One region of the Arthrobacter sp. R4 genome, then DNA from elsewhere that is predicted to be linked to it. Evidence: riboswitches for the same ligand, from Rfam matches in the RefSeq annotation. Region 1 holds a riboswitch; each other region holds the start of a gene.

Region 1 (2,253 bases):
GAGACCAAGCCGGACCTGACCCCGGTCACTGATGCCGATAAGGCCGCCGAAGAAGCCATCCGTGGCCAGCTTTCCCGTTCCCGCCCCCGCGATGCGGTCCTGGGCGAGGAATTCGGCAGTTCAGGCCATGGCTCCCGGCGTTGGATCATCGACCCCATCGACGGCACCAAGAACTTTGTCCGTGGCGTACCGGTGTGGGCAACACTGATTGCGCTTGTGGACGAAGGAGAGCCCGTCGTCGGCGTCGTCAGTGCCCCTGCCCTGGGCAAGCGCTGGTGGGCTGCCAAGGGCGCAGGCGCCTACATGGGCCGGTCACTGGCTGCGGCCACCCGGCTGAAGGTCTCAGACGTGTCGAAACTCTCGGACGCTTCCCTGTCCTACTCCAGCCTGAGCGGCTGGAAGGACCGCGGGAACCTGGATGACTTCCTTGGCCTCACCGAAGACGTCTGGCGCACGCGTGCCTACGGCGACTTCTGGTCCTACTGCATGGTGGCCGAAGGCTCCGTGGACATCGCGTGTGAGCCGGAGCTGAATCTCTACGACATGGCGGCACTGGTCCCGATCGTGGTGGAGGCCGGCGGCCGCTTCACCTCCCTCGAGGGTGAAGACGGTCCGTTTGGCGGCAACGCGCTTGCGACGAACTCCATCCTGCATTCGGAAGTCCTCAAACGGCTCAACCCTGACCTGGACGACCTCCTCTAGCAGCCCAAGTGCCGAATTATCAACGGCGGACGCCTCCTGATGGGGGCGTCCGCCGTCGTATCTTCGGATAACCATGGGTATTTCCATCCGCGCGTAACAAAAGCCTTAACATTCGGACGGGCTTCCTGCCCGCCCCGCCCATGTTCTACGCTCTTAACAGGTCACGAGTGCCAGCGCGAAACCCCGGTTTGCTGGCCGGCAACCCTCCATTCGCGGTGGGGTGCCCCGGGTGACGACCAGGCCGGTCCGGAACGGACCCGGCAAGCGCGGATTCCCGGGACAGGGAGTCCCTCTAAAGTGAGGTCTCTGTGACAACAGCCACCGTCTCCCCCAACTCCGCCGTCCGTACCCTGGCCGCAAACGAGACCGCAGCCCTGTTCAGCGAACGGCTCGCCGTTGCGGGACGGCCGCTCTCCGCCGTCACCGGCGCCGAAATCCAGGCCCCGCTGATCCAGGGCGGCCACGTGCGTTACGCCAACCTGGACTACGGCGCCTCCGCCCCGGCCCTCTCGGTTGTCTCCGCCTACCTCAACGAGATCCTGCCGTTCTACGCCAGCGTCCACCGCGGCGCCGGCTACGCATCCCAGATCAGCACGTCCGTCTACGAGAACGCCCGGAACATCGTGCGTGACTTCGTGGGAGGCCGGCCCGGTGACTCCGTCATCTTCACCAGGAACACCACGGACTCCCTGAACCTCCTCGCCGGGTGCCTTCCGTCCGCGGACGGCCGCCCCACGGGGGAGGTTTTGTACCTCGACATCGAGCACCACGCCAACCTCCTGCCGTGGCAGGGCGTCCCGCACCGCAGCGTCGTTGCGGCCGACACCGTGGCCGGCACCATCGAGGCCCTCGGTGCCGAACTGGAACAGGGCGGAATCAGCCTGCTCGCCGTCACGGGCGCCTCCAACGTCACCGGCGAAATCCTGCCCATCCGTGCCCTCGCCGCCCTTGCCCACCAGCACGGCGCCCGGATCGTCGTCGATGCCGCGCAGCTCGCGCCACATCGCCGGATCAACATCAGCGCCGACGACGTCGACTACCTCGCTTTCTCGGGCCACAAGCTCTACGCGCCCTTCGGCGCAGGCGTCCTCGTGGGGCGGTCGGACTGGCTCGACGCGGGTACGCCGCATCTTGCCGGTGGCGGCGCGGTGCGGGAGGCCAGGCTCGACGGCGTCAGCTGGGCCACCGGCCCAGCCCGGCACGAGGGCGGTTCGCCCAACGTCCTGGGCGCAGCCACACTGGCTCGCGCCACCCAGGTCATCGCATCGCTGGATCAGGACCGGTGGCACGCCCACGAGTCGGCTATCCGGTCGTTCCTGGTGGAGGGACTGCAGAAGATCGAAGGCGTGACGGTACACCAGATCTTCAAGGACACCGATCCGGACACCGACACCATCGGCGTAGTGAACTTCTCGGTGGAAGGCTACGACGCCGGCCTGGTGGCTGCCTACCTGTCAGCAGAACACGGCGTAGGCCTCCGCGACGGCCGGTTCTGTGCCCACCCCCTGCTGAAGCGCCTGGGCCTCCCTTCCGGCTCCCTGCGGGCAAGCT
Region 2 (2,253 bases), on a different contig from region 1:
GCTGGACGCGGGCTTTGAGGATGTAGGACAGATTGGCGCCCAAGGCGCCGCCGGCGCCAAGGTCACGGGCATAGACCAGGCCGTTGTAGGTGGGATCCGGGGTGTTGAAACCAGGGAACCTCTCCGGGTCTTGACCGAAGTCGAAGTTGCCGGAGTCCACGATCACCCCCGCGATCGCCGATCCGTGTCCGCCAAGGTATTTGGTGGCCGAGTGGACCACAATATCGGCGCCCCACTCCAGCGGGCGTATGAGGTACGGCGTGGAGAGCGTATTGTCCACCACCAACGGAACGCCGGCCTCGTGGGCGGTCCGGGACACCCCTTCGATATCGAGGACATCCTGGCGCGGGTTGGACACGACCTCGGCAAAGAACAGTTTGGTGTTCGGGCGGACGGCCTCGCGCCACTGGTCCAGGTTATCCGGGTCCTCCACGAACGTCACCGAGATGCCGAACTTCTTCAGCGTGTACCCCAGCAGGTTGTACGTGCCGCCATAAAGGCTGGGGCTTGCCACCACATGGTCCCCGGCTTCGGCGATATTGAGGATGGCGAAGGTTTCGGCCGCCTGCCCCGAGCTCAACAGGAGGGCAGCCAACCCGCCTTCCAGGCTGGCGATCCGTTGCTCCACGGCGTCCTGGGTGGGGTTGCCGATCCGCGTATAGATCGGGGCCAATTCTGCGAGCGCGAAGCGGTTGGCGGCGCTTTCGGCACTCGGGAAGACGAACGACGTCGTCTGGTAGATCGGGAGGGCACGCGCCCCTGTGGCGCTGTCCGGCTCCTGGCCGGCGTGGATCTGGCGGGTTTCAAAAGACCATCCGTCGGACATTCAAGGCTCCTTTGACATGGGCCCGGCATGCTGGGAGCACCACGGGCCGCGCTTGCCGCCCGGCCGTTGCCGGGCAGCCAGGTCCTCACCCGGGGCACCCCACCGCGGATGGAGGGTTGCCGGCCAGCGAGCCGGGGCTTGGCGCTGGCGCTCATGACCTGCGTTCAGTGTAGGAACCGTTCGACGGCGCGCAACAGCATTGTGACGAACATGGTCACCCGGCGCTCTTCCCGGGGGTGATGGAAAGCCCGATGTCCACTCGTGACGCACTCCAAAGTTGGTAAGGTTACCCTTAGCTGAGAGCCCGATCACAAAGTGCCAAGATGAGGGCATGCGCATGGATCACGTCTCTTACGCCTGTGAACACGATGGCCTGGCTGCCACCACCGAACGTATTTCGTCCGCCCTCGGCGTTGAAGCCGTAAAGGGTGGAGTGCACCCCCGTTTCGGAACCCGGAACATGATCATCCCTCTCGCGGGGCACAAATATCTGGAAGTAGTCGAGGTGCTTGACCACCCGGCATCGGACAAGGCACCGTTCGGACAGGCAGTCCGGGCACGCTCCGCTGCCGGCGGCGGCTGGATGGGGTGGTGCGTCGAAGTTGACGACCTCGCCCCCTTCGAAGCACGCCTCGGCCGGTCCGCGGTCAACGGAAACCGCAAGTTTCCCGACGGCCGCGAACTGGTCTGGAAGCAGATCGGCATCCTGGGCCTGATCGCGGACCCGCAGGTCCCGTACATGCTCAAGTGGGAAGGCGATCCCGCCCTCCACCCGTCCAACGCCTACGACAGCAATGTCAAGATGTCCTGCCTGACCATCGCCGGTTCCGCTGCACGGGTGACCGAATGGCTGGGCGAACCGGTGGAGAAGCCGCTTGAGGACGTCGCCGTGGACTGGGTAGCTCCGCACGGGACCCCCGGCATCCTGTCCGTCACGTTCGAGACCGCCTCCGGAGCAGTCACCATCTGATTGCTTTCTTCCGCCGGGCCAGCACGGCCCGCCGGGCAACCATGCCCGGCAACATACTTCGGCCGCCATCAGCGGGTGCCAACGATGCCACCCACCGATGGCGGCCGAATCCCTTTAACTTCCCCGGTTAACTTCCCCGGCCTTAGTCTGGCTAACCGAGGCCGACGGCCTTCCCAAACAGGCTGAAGCCAACAAACGCCACGATGTCCAGCAGGGCGTGGGCAATGACCAGCGGCATAACGCGCCGGGTCCTGGTGTACAGCCAGGCGAAGACCACCCCCATCACAGCGTTCCCAATGAAGGGCCCGAAGCCCTGGTAGAGATGGTAGCTGCCGCGCAGCATGGAACTGGCGAAGATCGCCAGCGGAACGCTCCAGCCGAACGCGCCGAAGCGGTTCAGGAGGTACCCCACCACAATGACTTCCTCCACGACGGCATGCCGCAGGGCGGACAGGAT
Region 3 (2,253 bases), on a different contig from region 1:
ATCGGCGCCCACGGGCAGACAGCCGGGCCGGACGGCTCATTGCATTCCCAGCCGTCCCGCGCCATCGAAAAAGCACTCCGCGCAGAAGGGATTTCGGTGGAGGACCTGGACTTGGTGGAAATCAACGAAGCGTTCGCCTCGGTGATCATCCAGTCAGCCCAGGACCTTGGCATTTCGGCGGAGAAGATCAACGCCGAGGGCGGGGCGATCGCGCTGGGCCACCCCGTCGGCGCATCGGGGGCACGGCTGGTCCTGCACCAGGCCCTGGCGCTGAAACGGCGCGGCGGCGGCATCGGCGTCGTGGCCTTGTGCGGCGGCGGCGGCCAGGGCGAGGCCCTCATCCTCAGGGCCTGACGCCCGTCCCCACGGGCGTCGGCGCTGCTCAGGCCCCGGTACCCGCCAGTATTAGCAACGGCACCAGGCGCTCGGCACACGAGACCAGGACAAGCGTCCTGGGCCCCGCGCCGGCCCGGTTGTTAACCCCGGTGTCGTCGCACCAATCCAGGTTGTACGGGTGCGCCCCCACTGCCGCCTTGCCGGGAGCCGCGCCCGGCGGGACGGTGAACACGAAAGTAAACGCGCCGTCGTCGCTCATGGGTGCGAGTTCCTCCAGCATCAGCGATCCAAAGGCGTCCCGCACCGTCACCTGGACCTGCGCGTTTTGCCCGTAGCGGGCATCGCAGCTGGTGTCCTGCGCGCTGACCGTAACCTGCTCACCGGGCTTGGCTTCCGACGGCGTGACTGTGTACGCGGGCGGCATGCAGGGCGGCGGCGCGAAGACGTCCCGGCAACCACTCAAGCCAGTGGCCACCGTTGCCAGTACGAGGAATGCAGCGGCAGTCCTCAAACGAGCGAATGAAGCCAGTCCCCGCCCGGATTTCCCCATGAACTGATTGTCCCGTCCGGGTGACGGCCGCGGAAGCACGTGTTGGTTACGGAACATGACGACGGCGGCGGTGCGGCCAGGCGGGCCAAGTGTTACGTTTTTGAGGAGTAATGAGAACCGGCGCCAAGCCCTGACTGGCCGGTCGGCAACCCTCCCTTTCGCGGCGGGGTGCCTCAGGTGAATACTCGGCATATCGACATTCGAGTTGCAAGCGTGAGAGAAGGAGATCCGTCGTGTCTGACGCACCTGCCCCTGAAGAAAAACTGTCGTACCGGCTCATCACAGGCCCGGACGACCGTAATTTCTGTGAGCGGATTTCCACCGCCCTGGCCGAAGGCTATGTCCTGCATGGCAGCCCGGCTGCCACGTCCAACGGCGGCCAGGTGATTGTGGCGCAGGCACTCATCCTCCCGGCCGCCATCGCCAGTGCGGACGCCGCCGTCGCCACCGCCGTGGAAGACCTTGAGTTCGAAGGCGAGGGCCACGCGTGAGCTACGCCGGAGACCTCACCCCGCAGGAAGCCTGGACCAAGCTGGAACAGGGCGCCATCCTGGTGGATGTCCGCACCGAGGGTGAGTGGGCGCACATCGGCATCCCTGACACCAAGGCAACCGACAACGACCCCCTGTTCATACAGTGGACGTTCCCTGGCGGCATTCCCAACCCCGAGTTCCTCACCGACCTGAGGCAGCAGGCGCCGGAGGACACCGGCACCGAACTCCTGTTCATCTGCCGCTCGGGCCAGCGCTCCATCTCGGCCGCCATCGCCGCGACGCAGGCCGGCTTCACCTCCTACAACGTCCTGGAGGGCTTCGAAGGCGAACCGGACCGCTACGGCGAGCGCACCGTCAACGGCTGGAAGAACCGCGGCCTGCCAACCAACCTGGGAAAGAACTAAGTGACCTTCAACGAAGATGCCGCCGGCTGGAGCCCTGACACCCAGGCCGTCCGCGGCGGGCTGGACCGCACCAACTTCCAGGAGACCACCGAACCGGTGTTCCTGAACTCCGGATTCGTCTACGAGTCCGCCGCCGCAGCGGAGCGCGCCTTCACCGGCGAGGACGAGCGCTTTGTCTACTCCCGCTACGGCAACCCGTCCGTGGCCACCTTCCAGGAACGGCTCCGCCTGCTCGAAGGCACTGAGGCGTGCTTCGCAACGGCGTCGGGAATGTCCGCCGTGTTCACCGCCCTGGGTGCCCTGCTGGCCGCTGGCGACCGCGTAGTGGCAGCCCGCTCACTGTTCGGCTCCTGCTTTGTGATCCTGAACGAGATCCTGCCCCGCTGGGGTGTTGAGACGGTATTCGTCGACGGACCGGACCTGGAGCAGTGGCGCGCGGCCCTGTCGGAGCCCACCACGGCAGTGTTCT

Evidence for each region. A riboswitch is a leader RNA that binds a small molecule or an ion and turns the genes downstream of it on or off. The one in region 1 is predicted to bind S-adenosylmethionine.
Region 2: another riboswitch for S-adenosylmethionine. It lies ahead of ACLKOZ_RS10630 (bifunctional o-acetylhomoserine/o-acetylserine sulfhydrylase); the one in region 1 lies ahead of ACLKOZ_RS13660 (aminotransferase class V-fold PLP-dependent enzyme).
Region 3: another riboswitch for S-adenosylmethionine. It lies ahead of ACLKOZ_RS19025 (DUF1737 domain-containing protein); the one in region 1 lies ahead of ACLKOZ_RS13660 (aminotransferase class V-fold PLP-dependent enzyme).

The regions. Positions count from the first base shown of each region.
Region 1 is NZ_JBLWIJ010000021.1:76,441-78,693, forward strand. Features, by position in the region: gene hisN (histidinol-phosphatase) at 1-702, shown strand, start outside; SAM riboswitch class IV at 862-975, shown strand; gene ACLKOZ_RS13660 (aminotransferase class V-fold PLP-dependent enzyme) at 1,011-2,253, shown strand, end outside.
Region 2 is NZ_JBLWIJ010000015.1:125,500-127,752, reverse strand. Features, by position in the region: gene ACLKOZ_RS10630 (bifunctional o-acetylhomoserine/o-acetylserine sulfhydrylase) at 1-826, opposite strand, end outside; SAM riboswitch class IV at 870-985, opposite strand; gene ACLKOZ_RS10625 (VOC family protein) at 1,158-1,796, shown strand; gene ACLKOZ_RS10620 (CPBP family intramembrane glutamic endopeptidase) at 1,948-2,253, opposite strand, start outside.
Region 3 is NZ_JBLWIJ010000032.1:110,150-112,402, forward strand. Features, by position in the region: gene ACLKOZ_RS19015 (acetyl-CoA C-acyltransferase) at 1-354, shown strand, start outside; gene ACLKOZ_RS19020 (hypothetical protein) at 383-886, opposite strand; SAM riboswitch class IV at 993-1,106, shown strand; gene ACLKOZ_RS19025 (DUF1737 domain-containing protein) at 1,120-1,377, shown strand; gene ACLKOZ_RS19030 (rhodanese-like domain-containing protein) at 1,374-1,784, shown strand; gene ACLKOZ_RS19035 (O-succinylhomoserine sulfhydrylase) at 1,785-2,253, shown strand, end outside.